2 regions of the Exiguobacterium sp. PvP048 genome follow, and region 2 is predicted to be linked to the other one. Evidence: predicted binding sites of a transcription regulator. Region 2 holds the regulator's gene; the other holds the start of a gene.

Region 1 (7,774 bases), on a different contig from region 2:
AGGAATGCTCTTTATAGTTACCGAAGACCGTGTGAATTTCAGAAAATGTAACAAAGGCATTTGATTCGACGGAGGAAACAATTTCCTGAAGCTTAAGAATTTCATTGTTCTGAACAACGACATAGACCATCTTTTTCGTTCGTTTCGAATATCCGCCGCGGGCATCGAGAATCGTTACACCGCGCCCAAGTTCTTTTGTAATGACATCATTGATTTCATCGGCTTTTTCACAAATGATGATACATTGTTTAGAAGCAGAGTAAAAACTGTATACTGTCTGAAGTGCTTTTGCTCGAACGAAACTCATGATTAAAGCATACATGACATGTTTTAAATCAAACACGAACCAGACAAGTACATAGATGACTAAATCCTGCATTAAAAAAATACGCGGAAGCGGCCAATTGTGGAAGCGGGTATAAAAGAACTTTCCAAGAATATCAAGACCGCCAGTCGAGGCGCCGCCAAAGAAGATTAAAGCCATTGCCAAACCGGAGACAAGTCCGGCAAAAATGGAAGCGACCAGTGGATCATTTAAAGATTCCGGAACGATTTGAGTCGGAATCCAGTCAATCAGGAATGATGAAGCCAAGACGATGAGACCGGATAAAAACATAAAACGTTTTCTCAAAAAACGAAATCCTAGTAAAAAAAGTGGAATATTCAAGACCAGTTGTGTCAAGCCGATTGGCGTGTGGAATAATTCCTGAACAATAAGTGTGATTCCCATGATTCCGCCGGATCCGATATCATTCGGCGATAAGAGAAGACTGATGTACAACGAGTACAGCAACGTCCCGATCAAGAGGAAACCGATTTTCTCTGTACGTTTTTTCTTTGCGGGCTGTTTAGTTTTCATGTTGATTGATGAGTAATCTCATGCTCCTCCTCCATAAAGTATCTGCCTGCAAGAGTACGCTGATATGAGGATTAATTCAACCCCTGTTTTGAAAAAAGAACAATCAAACCATTTGTTTTTCAGAAAGGAGACCATTTTTTTGAAAAAAATCATACTGGTCATTCTCTGCATTGGACTCGGATTATCGGCAGGATCATGGTTTGTTCTGAATTTACAGCAGCCACCGGAAGAAGAGCGTTTTAAGGATGGTCAGGTGATTGCGCGTCATGTCGGGATATCGGTTTCCAATACGGCTGCGATTGAAGAGCTAGTTAAGCAGTTGCCATTTTCCGAAGCGTTGACTGCTGTATCGATAGAGGGGACGTCCGTGAAGATGACATACGAACCGGCCGGAAAAGAACAGGCGGACTGGACAGGCAGTAATGAAAAGACAATCCGGTCTGCTGGCACTTCTTTTCTCGAGAGCCGATTATCCAAGCTGATCATGCATCATACATTAGCACTTTTTTTAAGTGTCTCTGATTTATCTGAACTTCAAATCCGTTACACCGACACAGTTTCTGACGTCACGTTTGAGACGGACCGACAACGGATTGAAGACTATACACCGCGGGATATTGAACGGGCTACTTCTTCCGCAACCAGATTTAACCGCGTCGTTGTCGAAGACTATGTACTGGTCGAATCCAGACGGTCGGTATTCTTTAAAAAATTTGAGGATGCGTTGCAAATCCTTCCTTCAAACTAGTTGTATTCACCAAGAAAAGGCACTTTTCACAAACTTGACACAATGGTATCGTTTACATCCTGCTCTTTTAATAAAACGTTAAATAGTGTCTATTCATGACTTGAACATCTTATAAGATGGAAGTATGATAATAAATGAACAGACATTGTGAAGTTTTGAACAAAAGAAAGCGGGGTTTCTACAATGAATGAAGTAGAAGCATTAGAAGGGTTAAGAAAAAAAGCTGTCAAATCGACACAAATGCTACGGATGCGTCCGCTGGAATATTTGGTTCGAGCGATGTTAGCTGGAGTATTCATTGGTTTTGCCATCATATTTACACTCAAAGCAATCAACGGTTTATATTTAAATGAATCACCGGTTACGACGCTTGTCGGTGGATTGACATTCGGTGTCGCACTCGTCTTGATCGTCTACGGCGGAGCAGAATTGTTTACCGGAAACACCATGTACTTCACGACGTCGACCATGCGTGGTTTTACTTCGAAAATGGATACATTGAAAGTATGGACACTATGTTTTATCGGAAACGGTCTTGGTGGACTTGCCTTCGCCTTACTCTTTTCACAGACAGGAATTATCCAGGAGCTCGGAATGGAGAACTGGTTGTTTGCTGTTTCCGAAACGAAAATTCATCATACGACATGGGAGATCTTCACACGAGCCATCTTCTGTAACTGGATGGTCTGTCTAGCGATTTTCATTCCGAAAAATATGAAAAACGAACTGGCACAAATCATGATGATGATGATTTTAGTTGCTGTGTTCTTTGCCTCCGGTTTTGATCACGTCATTGCCAACATGGCCTTGTTCTCACTGGCTTTAGTCGTTCCGCATCCGGAAGCGATTTCCTTTGCCGGTGCGATCCATAACCTGGTTCCGGCATTGCTTGGAAACATCATCGGCGGAGCATTGTTCATGGGGATGGTTTACACATGGCTTAATAAATCAAAGCTGGAAGTAGAACAGTCAAACGAACAGGCAGAGACAATCAACATCGCTTCCAAACAAAAAGCTTAAAAATCGTTAAGGACGTCGTTATAAAAACAAAAAAGAAGGATTCGATGAAATGATATGCTCCCCAAAAAGTAGACAGTTGAAATAACAAAAACTGTCTACTTTGAAGGGAGCTTTTTCTATGGCTACATCTAGATTTTCGATGGATCAAAAACTACACATCATTCAGATGTGTGAGGACGGAATCGACTCAATCAAGTCGATCGCCTCGCTCTTCGAGCTTTCAGTCACAACCTTGAATAGATGGAGAGCAAAATATCGTACGGGCGGTCCCTCCGCACTTCGGAGTCGATCAAAGTGGACCCGCTATCCCGAAGACCTAAAGATGAAAGCTGTGCGCGCAGTACTCGACCAAGAAGAATCGCTCACTAGCGCTTCGGTACGGTTTGATATTTCGAATATAAGCGTACTTGCGAAGTGGATCGAGAAGTATACTAGTCATAGTACTCAAGGGAAACCATTGAAGGAGCGATCCATTATGACTAGAGGTAGAACCACTACATTCGAAGAGCGTGTCCAGGCAGTTATGGACTGTATACAAAACGGAAAAGACTATCAACGCATCATGGAGACCCATCGGGTCTCGTACCAATAAATCTATAGTTGGGTAAGAAAGTTCGAGAAGGATGGAATCGACTCACTGATAGACCGTCGCGGTCGTCAGAAGCCAGTAGAAGAATTGACGGATACAGAACGTTTCGCGCTGGAGCTGAAACGACTCGAGCGAGAAAATGAGCGTCTACGTATGGAGAACGATTTCTTAAAAAAGTTAGAGGAGATCGAGAGGAGGTCACGTTAAATCAAATTCGACTTCAAGATAAATATGAAGCCATCCAATCATCGGTAGAGCAATTTGGTTATCCAATCATTGCCCTATGCCACCTCGCTTGTGTCTCGCGCGCTGCCTACTACAAGTGGTTACGTCGGATAGATATGCCGAAAGCACGTGAGACGGAGAACATGAAAATCATCGAAGAGATGAACGAGATTCACCTTGCGGTGAACGGAATCTATGGCTATCGACGAATGACATTAAACTTAAAACGCCGTTTCGGAAGAAACGTTAACGCGAAGCGTGTCCGTCGTCTGATGCATGTCGCTCGTATTCATTGCGTCATACGCCGGAAACGTCCTTTGTACATTCGTAATCGTCCTCAACAGACCGCAGAGAACATTCTGAACCGTGATTTCAACGCGGCAGGACCGAATCAAAAATGGTTAACGGATGTCACGGAATTGAAGTATGGCGCCTCTCAGAAGGCGTATTTGAGCGCTATTCTAGACCTACATGATGGATCTATCCGTGCCTTCGTTCTTGGGCACTCAAACAATAATCAGCTTGTGTTCGATACACTCGAACTCGCCTTGAAAGGCGCACCCGGAAGCCGTCCCTTACTTCATAGTGATCGAGGATTTCAATATACTTCGCATACGTTTCGTCACATGACACGCGTGGCGGGTATCACACAAAGTATGTCTCGGGTTGGTAAATGTATTGATAACGGTCCGATGGAGTCCTTTTGGGGAGCGTTGAAGTGCGAAAGTTATTATCTACATAAGTTTACGGAGTTCGACGAACTCCAACTTGCAATCCAGAAGTATATTCATTTCTACAATGAAGAACGGTATCAACAACGATTAAACGGCTTGGCTCCATTAGAATACAGAGCTCAAGCCGTTTAAAAGATTTTTATTATTTATCCTGTCTACTTGACGGGGAGCAGTTCAAAAAATCGGATCCTTCTTTTTTGATGTCTGTCATTATTCGAGATGTTGAAAACGATCGACATCTGCTGCTAGTTCTTCATAAATGGCTTCGACGATTTGAGCATCATCGAACAGGCCTAAAATATTTTCATCGGGCAGGGCATCAACCGGAGACGTGAAGTACAAAACGGCCGTCAATAAAAGTTGTTCCTGTTCTGGTTGCATTTCGAAACGTTTGTTGTACAAAGCACGTAACATCTCGAGCAACTGCTTGAGCTGGAAGTAAAGAACAAGTTCTGCTTCGCGTTCGACATCCGAGCCGTCCTCAGAGGCAAGATCTGTCGTCAATCGGGCTAATCCGAGTTCCCCTTGAATCAATAAGTCTTCTTGCGCTTTTGCATTTCCGACCGCGTTTAACGCTTGGCGGTGAAAATAGGTGTAAGCGGATTTAAAATCGCCTGGTGTAAATTCCATCATCAACACTCCTTCTGTATCTCTAGTTTCACCTTATTTCTTGCAAAATTGCAACTATTTCGTGAAAATAAGAGTAATAGTTGAAAGGGGATTACATAATGCCGACTCAAGAACAATTAAAAAAATATGCCGCACTTGCGGTACGTACAGGAATTAACCTGCAAGCCGGTCAGCAACTCGAAATTCGGGCGGGGATTGAAAATGCACCGCTAGTCCGTGAAATCACACGTGTTGCCTACGAAGTGGGCGCTTCGAATGTCTACGTCCAGTGGTCAGATGATGAAATGACGAAAATCCGTTACTTCGACGCACCGGAAGATTCATTTGATGCGTTCCCGGATTGGCTGAAAGCCCGGTTTGATCAGTTGGCAGAAGAAAAAACAGCCTTCCTGTCCGTTGTCAGTGAAGATCCTGACCTATTGAACGGCGTCGAATCCAGCCGGATTGCCCGGGCGAATAAAGCTGCAGGGGTGGCGTTGGCGAATTGGCGTAAGTTCGTCATGAGTGATAACGTCAGCTGGTGCGTCATTGCCGCGCCGTCAGATGCCTGGGCGGCAAAGGTATTCCCGGACTCGGAACACGCTGTAGAAGACCTGTGGGAAGCTATCTTGAAGGCGACACGTGTCGATCAGGACAATCCGGTCGCGGCGTGGGAGCAACATGATGCGAACCTGCGGACGAAAGCAACCTTCCTGACAGAAAAGAAATACAACAAGTTGCATTATTCAGCACCCGGAACGGAACTGACGATTGAACTGCCGGAGCGTCACGTCTGGTTAGGTGGCGGCGGACCAAACGCGGATGGTGTTGACTTCATCGCCAATCTGCCGACGGAAGAAGTATTTACGTTACCGAAGAAAACAGGCGTCAACGGTCATGTTTCGAGCACGAAACCGCTCAGCTACAGCGGGAATCTGATTGATGAATTCACATTATGGTTTGAAGACGGAAAAATCGTCAAAGCCGAGGCAAAACAGGGGCAGGCAGCGCTTGATGAACTCATCTCATTGGATGAAGGCGCCCGTTATCTCGGAGAAGTGGCCCTCGTACCTCACCACTCACCGATTTCAGATTCGGGTATCTTGTTCTACAATACGTTATTTGACGAAAATGCTTCGTGTCACTTGGCAATCGGTCGTGCGTATTCAACATGTCTCGAAAACGGTCCGAGTTTATCAAATGAAGAATTGGCGGCACAAGGCGCAAACGATTCAATGACACACGTCGATTTCATGATCGGTTCAGGTCAGATGTCGATTGACGGTGAGTTGTCTGACGGGACACGCGAACCATTGATGCGTGACGGAAACTGGGCAATCTAATGCAGGAATTTTGACGGAAAGAAAAACAAGGGAGCACCCGGGCAGAATTAACATGCCGCGGTGCTCCCTTGTTTAGTTCGATGGGATGAACAGGAATCAAGCTTCTTCGCCGATGATTTTTACTTCCGGCTCCAGTAAGATACCGAACTTTTCCTGGACGGTTTCCTGAACGTGGCGGATGAGCGAGATGTAGTCGGTCGCTGTGGCATCCTTGATATTGACAATGAAACCAGCGTGTTTTTGTGACACTTCCGCGCCACCGATTCGTGCACCTTGCAAGCCGCTGTCTTGAATCAGTTTACCGGCAAAATATCCTTCCGGACGTTTGAAGACACTCCCGCATGAAGGATACTCGAGAGGTTGTTTCGTCTCACGTTTATGCGTCAGATCGTCCATCATTTCCTTGATTAAAGCAGGGTCGCCTTCTGTTAATGAAAAACGTCCTTCGAGAATGATGTACTCTTTTTTCGAAAAACAGCTTGTCCGGTACCCGAGCTCAAGTTCTTCGTGTGAGATGTTTAACAGCTCACCTTTACGTGTCAAGACCGTTGCACTGTGGAGGCAGTCTTTTACTTCTCCGCCATAGGCACCGGCATTCATGATGAGTGCGCCGCCAATCGTTCCCGGGATACCGCAGGCAAACTCAAGACCGCTTAAGGCGTGGTCGTAGGCGATACGTGAAGCCTGGATGATGGCCGCACCGCTCTGCGCGATCAGTTCATGTCCTTCAACCGAAATATCCGTTAATTTTTCAAAGGATAAAACGATGCCGCGGATACCGCCGTCGCGGACAACGAGATTCGAACCGTTTCCAAGCATCGTCAACGGGAGGTCATGTTCATAGGCATACCGGACAGCGAATGCAGTTTCTTCGTATGTCGACGGGATGAGGAATAAATCTGCCAGTCCACCCATCTTGGTGTACGTATGGTTTTTTAAGGGTTCATTAATTAAAACAGCTTCTTTTGCAATACCTTCATATAATCCAGCTAATAATTGCTCAGTCATCATGTCTCAGTCCTTTTTCATAAATTCCATTCAGCCAAAAAACGCTCAAAATATATTTTACACTAATTCCGTGATTGATGTTTAGCATACTGTTCCCAAAATACAGAGTTGACAGATAAAAAGCAAGCTGTTCGTGAAGAATGTAATCGAATCAACATGTAGATGTTGTTTTCTTTTTATAAAAAATGAGCGGATTGTGAATGAATAAAAGTAAAAAAGGGAAAATTAAAGAAACGACTGTCATCCGGAAAGAGGGGATTTAAATGGAAAGTGAACGACTGGAAATGCGACCGTTCGTAGAAGAGGATTTTACGTTTTATAAAACCCTTGTTCAAAATGAGCAGGTCATGCGTTACATCAACGGCGGTGTCGTCTTAGACGAGGATGAGGCGCGGAGTTGGTTTGAGCGTCAACTGGATCGCTACAAGGATGAGCGGCAAACCGGATTTTTATTGTTAATCAAAAAAGAGACGAATGAACCGATTGGATTTGCCGGACTGCTTTTACAAACAGTCGATGGAATCGAGGAACTCGAAGTCGGCTACTGGTTGACGCCGATTCATTGGAAAGTGGGATATGGCCGGGAAGCAGCCAAACGACTGATGCGCGAAGCATTCGAGCGGGGACATGACCGTCTCA
Region 2 (7,774 bases):
ATGACGTAAAATCAAGCCCGTCCACTTCTTGCCCAAAATTTCAAAGGCATGTTCGACTTTCGGACAAAGGGCAGTCGGAATCAATGTCTCTTCCATCAGCACTCATCCTTTCTATATTTGTAGTATACCCGCTTCTACTAAAAAAATCGAATCATTTTACTTAATGTAACAAAAAGAACAAAAACAAATCTATTTACTTTTAGTAAGTGATAGTTTATAGTCTTATTTAGGTTACTAAAAGTAATTAAAAAACATTAAGTAAAAGGGAGTTTGAGAAAGATGATGGATTTAGGATTATTTTTAATTCGCTTGGTGATTGGCTTAACATTTGCAGCACACGGCACACAAAAATTGTTTGGCTGGTTCGGTGGACACGGGATTGAGGGGACAGGCGGCTGGTTTGAGTCGATCGGCATGAAACCGGGTAAAACACTTGCACTTGCGGCAGGACTTGCGGAACTAGTCGGTGGCGTACTGTTTGCCGGTGGTCTCTTCTTATGGTTTGCAGCAGCACTGATTATCGGATCGATGCTCGTTGCGATCATCAAGGTGCACGGTCAAAATGGTTACTGGGTGACACAGAACGGGTACGAATACAACATGGCACTGATCGTCATCGCTCTTGGCGTCGCCTTGATTGGTGCTGGAGACTATTCACTCGCAGCCATGCTCGGGTAAACAGAGAAAGAGGTTATAACAATGAAGTTTGATGCGCGGTCACTCAGTCCAAAAGAAAACTATAAATTGTTGATCGGGAGTATCATCCCGCGACCGATTGCTTTCGTCACGACAAAAGGAGCGGATGGAACAATCAATGCTGCCCCGTTTTCGTTCTTTACCGTCGCCTCAAGTCATCCGCCTCAACTGTTGATTGCCGTTCAAAAGACGGATCAAGGGGAGAAGGATACGGCTAAAAATATCTTGTTAACGAAAGAATATGTCATCCATATTGTCAGTGAAGAGATTGTCGAAGCGGTCAACGAGACGGCAGCACCGCTTGCCTACGGCGAAAGTGAACTGGAGCGGACGAATCTGACACTGATTGACAGTGATTTGATCAATGTTCCCGCGGTCGCAGAAGCAAAAATCCGGTTTGAGCTGAAGCTGACGCAACACATCGAACTTGAAACAGCCGATTTATTGATTGGCGAAGTCATCCGCTATCATGTCACCGATGAACTTGAAGAGTCCTTCCGGATTGATGCAGACGGATTAAACGCGATTGCCCGTCTTGCCGGCAATGACTACGCGAAAATCGGTGAAATATTTACGATTGCCCGTCCGACAAAATAAACGGCAGCGAATATCACGCAAAAAAAGACGAGGAAAGCAGATGCGCTATCTGCTTCTCTCGTCTTTTTTGTGACTTACTCCACTTTATGGCGTTTGCTGTACTGAAAACCGTCGAGCAAATAAAACAGGACGGCAAGTGCCCAGATTCCGACACAGCTGATCAAAAAGGCGACCAGTGGTGAGACAGCACCGTAATACATGATGATCATTGGATCATTCAGTTCGACGAACGACTGAATCGTCAACAACGTACAAATCAGACCGGACAATAAACTGATGAACAGTCCGCTCCACGTTTGGATGACAAGTCCGATCATGCAGGAAATCAGGATGAACAACGGGTACACGGCATTAAACGCATCCGGACGAATGAAAGCCGAGACATAGTCCGCATACATCGGAACGAAATAAAGGACACCGGACAATAATCCTTGGATCAGATTGATCAGATAACTTTTCGATCGCATCAGTGGAACGACTCCCACTGTTCCATCAGCTCAAGCAAATCGACGTCGATCTGATCACGTTCTGCCGACAGGGCGGTCGCTTTCGGAATATCATTAAAGACTTCCGGTTCACACAACAGCTGTTCGATTTCAACCGACCGGTTCTCCAACCGTTCGATCTCTTGCTCGAGCTGTTCAAGTTGCTGTTTCTTCTTACGTGCTTCTTTTTGGGCTTCCTTGTCAATCGTCTTCGTCGACGCGACTTTGATTGCTTTCGCTTCTTCCGCTTCAAGACGGGCGATTTCTTCTTTCTCGGCTTTTTTCTCCATGTAATACGAGTAGTCACCGAGGTAATCGGTCACACCGTCTGAACTCATTTCAATGACACGCGTCGCGACGCGGTCAATGAAGTAGCGGTCGTGGGAAACGAACAGCAGAGTCCCTTCGTAGTCGACGAGGGCATTCTCGAGGACCATCTTCGAATCAAGATCCAAGTGGTTCGTCGGCTCATCGAGGACCAGCAGATTCGTTTTGCGTAACTTCAGTTTTGCGAGCGCCAGGCGTCCGCGTTCTCCGCCGGATAATTCATGGACGAGCTTAAAGACGTCGTCTCCGCTGAAGAGGAACTGACCAAGCACAGACCGGACTTCCTGTTCGCGCATCAACGGCCATTCATTCCAAATTTCATCGATGACCCGGTTGCGGTCATTCAGTTCCGCCTGCTCCTGATCGTAGTAACCGATTGAGACACCGGTTCCGAACCGGTAGTCTCCGAATAACGGTTTCAGACGGCCGACGAGCACTTTCAGTAGTGTCGACTTGCCGATTCCGTTTGGTCCGACGAGCGCCAGTGATTCCGCGCGTTGCAGACGGAACGTGATGTTTTTCGAGACGGCTTCTTCATAGCCGACTGCGAGTTGGTTGACCTGCAGCACATCATTGCCGCTCTGCTTTTCAATCGGGAATGACAGAACCGTACTACGTTCGTCACCGTCCGGCCGGTCGATCCGGTCGACCTTTTCAAGACGTTTGCGGACGCTTTGCGCCCGTTTTGTTGTCGTTGCCCGGGCGATGTTGCGCTGGATGAAATCCTGCATCTTCGCGATATCTTCCTGTTGCTGTTCGAACTGTTTCATTTCCTGTTCGTAGAGCGCCGCTTTTTGTTCGAGATACTTCGTATAATTACCGGTAAACTTCCGGGAGACGTTCCGGGACAATTCATAGACGACGTTGACGACTTGATCGAGGAAATACCGGTCATGGGAAACGATCAGGACAGCGCCGCGGTAACCGGACAAGTAACTTTCAAGCCAGGACAGTGTATCGATGTCCAAGTGGTTGGTCGGCTCATCGAGAATCAGCAGTTCCGGTGCCTGCAGCAACATCTTCGCGAGGGCGAGCCGGGTCCGCTGTCCACCGGAAAGCGTCTGAATCCGTCGGGAATAATCGTCCGGATAAAAGCGCATCCCGTGTAAGACGGAGCGGATATTGGCTTCGAACTGATAGCCGCCGGCTTCCGAGAAGTCGTGTTGTGCCTGGTCGTACGTTTTAAGGAGACGGTCATAAGCGGCCGGATCATTTAAAATGTGTTCCATGCCCATTTCAATTTCCATCCGGCGAAGTGCCCGTTCCTGATCCTGCAGATGCTCAAAGACGGTCAGCATCTCGTTCCAAATTGATTCGTTCGACTCGAGTCCGCTGTCCTGCGCGAGATAACCGATCCGGACTTCCTTGCTCTTCATGATTTCCCCGGAATCATGTGACAGCTCCCCGGCGATGATTTTTAAAAGTGTCGATTTTCCGGCACCATTTCGTCCGACGAGGGCAATCCGGTCCCGTTCCTGTACTTCGAGTTTAATATTGTCTAAAATCGGCTCGACGCCGAATGATTTTGAGAGTTGGTTTACTTGTAAGAGAATCATATCCATCCATCCTTCCACCCTTTAGTCTATCACGAAAAATCCTGCCGAATATAATATTTGTTACTCTATGTGAAGTGGTTTACAATCAAGGGGAGTAGAATTCTTTGCATTGATTTGGGTGCCACGTCAGAACGTGGCCGAAGGGGGAACTGCAGTATGAATGGGCCAGACACAAAAATACCACAAGCAACGGCGAAACGGCTGCCGTTATATTATCGTTTTATCCAGAGTCTTTATAACTCCGGCAAGTTGCGTGTCTCGTCAGCAGAGCTCAGCGAAGCGGTCAAAGTCGACTCCGCGACGATCCGTCGTGACTTTTCCTACTTTGGGGCGTTAGGGAAAAAAGGGTACGGTTATAATGTTCAACATTTGTTAACATTTTTCCGAAAGACACTCAACCAAGACGAGGTCACGAATGTCGCCTTAATCGGGGTCGGACATCTCGGAACAGCGTTTGCAAATTATAACTTTTTAAAGAATAATAGTACTCGTATCGTCATCGCGTTTGACGCCGATGAGGACAAGGTCGGAACAACGACGCAGGACGTTCCAATTTATCACGTCTCGGATATGAAAGAACAAATCCAAGCGAACCATGTCGATGTCGCCATCTTGACGGTACCGTCTCAGTTCGCCCAGTCAGTGGCAGATGAGTTAGTTGAGTATGGTGTGACCGGCATTTTGAACTTTACACCGGCCCGGTTGAATGTACCGGCCCACGTTCGGGTGCATCACATCGATCTGTCAATCGAGCTGCAGTCGCTCGTCTATTTCATGAAGCATTATTCGCAATCAGCTGAAGGAGTGAAATCATAATGGAAAACCTTATTCCGTTAACGGTCGGATTCATTGGACCAGGAAGCATCGCCTTGATCGGTGTCGTCGCCCTCATCATCTTCGGACCGAAGAAATTACCGGAACTCGGCCGCGCTGCCGGACAGACGTTAAAAGAGTTCAAGAGTGCGACACACGGCATCATGGATGATGATAAAGACAAAAAGGACGAAACGAAAGAGAAGTGAGTGAATCATGGCGATCGATCAAGAACAGAGTGTGACATCGCACTTAGATGAACTGCGTAAGCGGATCGTCTGGTCGCTCATCATTGTAGTGGTCATGTTTATCGCAGCCTTTCCGCTCGTCCGGCCGCTCGTCCGTTTCTTACAGGCCGACTTAAAGGAACTCGGAATTGGGCTGAATGCGTTTAACGTTGTTGATCCACTGATGTTATATCTGAATCTTGCGTTCATCATCGCAATCGTCTTGGCATCCCCGTTTTGGATGTATCAGCTTTGGGCATTCATCCGTCCCGGTCTGCACGACCAAGAACAAAAAGCGACGTTGACGTATATTCCCGTGACGTTTTTCTTATTCCTTGCGGGTGTTTCATTTTCTTATTTTTGGCTGTTGCCGTTTTTACTCGAAGTATCGACAGAACTCGGACAAGAGCTCGGAATCGAACAGGTCATCGGAGTCGAGAATTATTTCAGCTTTCTGATCCGGTTGACGATTCCGTTTGGTCTGTTGTTCCAGTTGCCGGTCGTGACGATGTTTTTGACACGGCTCGGACTCGTGACGCCGTTCTTCATGCGGAAGAATCGGAAGTATGCGTATTTTGCGTTGTTCGTGATTGCGGCGTTGATCTCACCGCCCGACATTACGTCGCATTTGATGATTTCTGTTCCGTTGTTCGTTTTATATGAAATCAGTATCCTGATTTCAGCACGGACCTATAAAAAAGTCCTGATTCTCGAGCAGGAAGCTGAACTCGAACGACAGGCGGATATGATGCGTGAGCTGAACAAATAACGGAAGATTCTCCTTTGCCGGTAAGGTGAGGGAGATTTTTTTGTAAGCGGTCTAATTTTATATTGAAAAAATGAACAGCAATGGGTATACTCATTATAGAAACACACGGGGGCTTAGCTCAGCTGGGAGAGCGTTTGGCTGGCAGCCAAAAGGTCGTCGGTTCGAGCCCGATAGTCTCCATATTGCTTTACCTGCCGAAACCTTGGGAAACCAAGGTTTTTTTTGTGTCTTCAGAAAAACGGTCTCTTTTGATAAAAAGGTAAATGAAGGATGTTAACTGATTGATATACCATAAACCAACAATTATTTTTAAAATACTCCAAATTTAAATTGTATATTAAGCAAAAGTTGATTAAACTAAAAATACAGAATTTTCGTTTAATATGTTTTGTGCCACATTACATTTTTGGAAAAGAGGAAAAAGAATGAAGAAAAAGAAGATTGCTCTTATGGCGGCAGCCCTCATGACATCTTCCAGCCTAGTTCATGCTGAGGGACACGTGTCATCACAAAAAGTGGATGTACAAAAGCCACAAGCACTCTCACTGAAAAAAGCGGGTCAGGAAAAGTCATACAGCCAAAACGAAAAAGTACGGATTGTCGTCGAACTCGATCAAAAAGCCGCGATTGAACATGCGCAGGCACAAAATAAACGTTACAGCACGTTGAGCAATACGGAAAAAATCATTCTCAAGAATCAAATCGTCAATAAACAAAAAGAAGTCAAAGCAGCAATTGCCCAAAAAGACATTGCTGTTTCCTATAAAGAAAGCTTCACGACCGTCCTGAACGGGTTCAGCGGTGAAGTTAAATACGGTGAAATCAAAGAGTTGAAAAAGTTAAGCGGCATCAAGGCCGTACATATCGCACATGAGTATGCGCGTCCGGAAGTCGAAAAAGGCGCGACACCAAACATGTTGCACAGTAAAGACATGGTCAATGCAAAAGAAACATGGCAGGACTATGGCTATAAAGGGGAAGGCACCATCGTTGCCGTCATCGATACGGGAATCGATCCGACGCACAAGGACATGGTCCTCAGTCCGGAGACAAAAGTTGATTTGACGTCGTCAAAAGTCGAAGGCTTCAAAGCTTCAAAGGGATTAAAAGGAAACTACTTTACGGAAAAAGTCCCGTACGGTTATAACTATGCCGATCATGACAGTGAAATCCGTGACCTCGGACCAGGTGCTTCGATGCACGGAATGCACGTTGCCGGTACGGTTGGTGCCAACGGCGATGAAACGAACGGCGGGATCAAAGGGGTGGCACCGGAGACACAACTGCTTGCGATGAAAGTATTCGGCAATGATCCGGGGATGCCGTCGACATTCAGTGATATCTACATCAAAGCGATCGATGATGCGATTGCGCTCGGCGCAGATGTCATCAACATGAGTCTTGGTTCAACGGCCTCGTTCGTCCAAAAAGATGATCCGGAACAAAAAGCGATCGTTAATGCGATGAACAACGGGATTTTATGTGCGATTTCGGCCGGAAACTCGGCATTTGCCGGAAGCGGTGCCGGAAATCCATATGCATCGAATCCGGATGTCGGTGTCGTCGGTTCGCCGGGACTAATCAGCGAATCGCTGCAAGTCGCGTCTGTTGAAAACACACAGCTGACACTCGAAGGTATGGCATTAACGGTTGACGGACAGGATGCCGGTTACTTGGCCTACCAAAAACAAGATTCACCGAATCCGATTGCTGTTTTTGATAAAGAGAAGATGGATGTCGTGTATGTTGGTGACGGCAGTGAATCCAACTATGCGGACAAAGACGTCAAAGATAAAGTCGTCTTCGTCGTCCGAAACGGTAACTTTAACTACGCGATGATTCAAGCGGAAGCTGAAAAACAAGGAGCAGCCGGCGTCATCGTTCGCGGTCGTGTCGAACACGGCGATTACGTCAGCATGGCGCTCAATAAACCGACGATTCCACTCGTCTCGTTAAGCATTGCCGACGGAAACGAGCTCGAAGCGAAAGCAAAAGCAGGTAAAGCGTTGACAGTTACGTTTGACGGGAAAGCGGTCTCGACACCAAACCCGGTCGCCGGAGAAATGTCTGATTTCACATCATGGGGTGTGACACCGAACCTTGATTTTAAACCGGAAATCACGGCACCGGGCGGAAAAATCTACTCCACTCTCAACGCCAACGAATATGGCGTCATGAGCGGGACTTCGATGGCAGCACCACACGTTGCCGGCGGAACAGCACTCGTCATGCAACGGATCGATAAGGACTTTAAAGTCAGCGGGGCGACACGTGTTAAACTCGCGAAGACCATTTTGATGAACA

What was found. Region 2 encodes Rex, which represses fermentation and respiration genes when NADH is low (regulators of the CRP and FNR family bind a similar motif). Its sites were predicted from a motif close to TTGTGAAATATTTCACAA; they were not measured.
Region 1: the regulator Rex is predicted to act here: its motif matches at 1,753-1,770, upstream of ABIC15_RS09825 (formate/nitrite transporter family protein).

What each region holds. Positions count from the first base shown of each region.
Region 1 covers NZ_JBEPSU010000004.1:80,691-88,464, reverse strand. The annotation lists gene ABIC15_RS09835 (YitT family protein) at 1-859, opposite strand, end outside; gene ABIC15_RS09830 (hypothetical protein) at 999-1,607, shown strand; gene ABIC15_RS09825 (formate/nitrite transporter family protein) at 1,791-2,627, shown strand; partial or broken gene ABIC15_RS09820 (IS3 family transposase) at 2,746-4,307, shown strand; gene ABIC15_RS09815 (DUF1232 domain-containing protein) at 4,386-4,805, opposite strand; gene ABIC15_RS09810 (aminopeptidase) at 4,904-6,127, shown strand; gene murB (UDP-N-acetylmuramate dehydrogenase) at 6,224-7,138, opposite strand; gene ABIC15_RS09800 (GNAT family N-acetyltransferase) at 7,399-7,774, shown strand, end outside.
Region 2 covers NZ_JBEPSU010000009.1:61,150-68,923, reverse strand. The annotation lists gene ABIC15_RS13670 (winged helix-turn-helix transcriptional regulator) at 1-96, opposite strand, end outside; gene ABIC15_RS13665 (DoxX family protein) at 280-678, shown strand; gene ABIC15_RS13660 (flavin reductase family protein) at 700-1,293, shown strand; gene ABIC15_RS13655 (hypothetical protein) at 1,368-1,760, opposite strand; gene ABIC15_RS13650 (ABC-F family ATP-binding cassette domain-containing protein) at 1,760-3,661, opposite strand; gene ABIC15_RS13645 (redox-sensing transcriptional repressor Rex) at 3,818-4,477, shown strand; gene ABIC15_RS13640 (twin-arginine translocase TatA/TatE family subunit) at 4,477-4,683, shown strand; gene tatC (twin-arginine translocase subunit TatC) at 4,691-5,470, shown strand; tRNA gene ABIC15_RS13630 (tRNA-Ala) at 5,578-5,650, shown strand; gene ABIC15_RS13625 (S8 family serine peptidase) at 5,896-7,774, shown strand, end outside.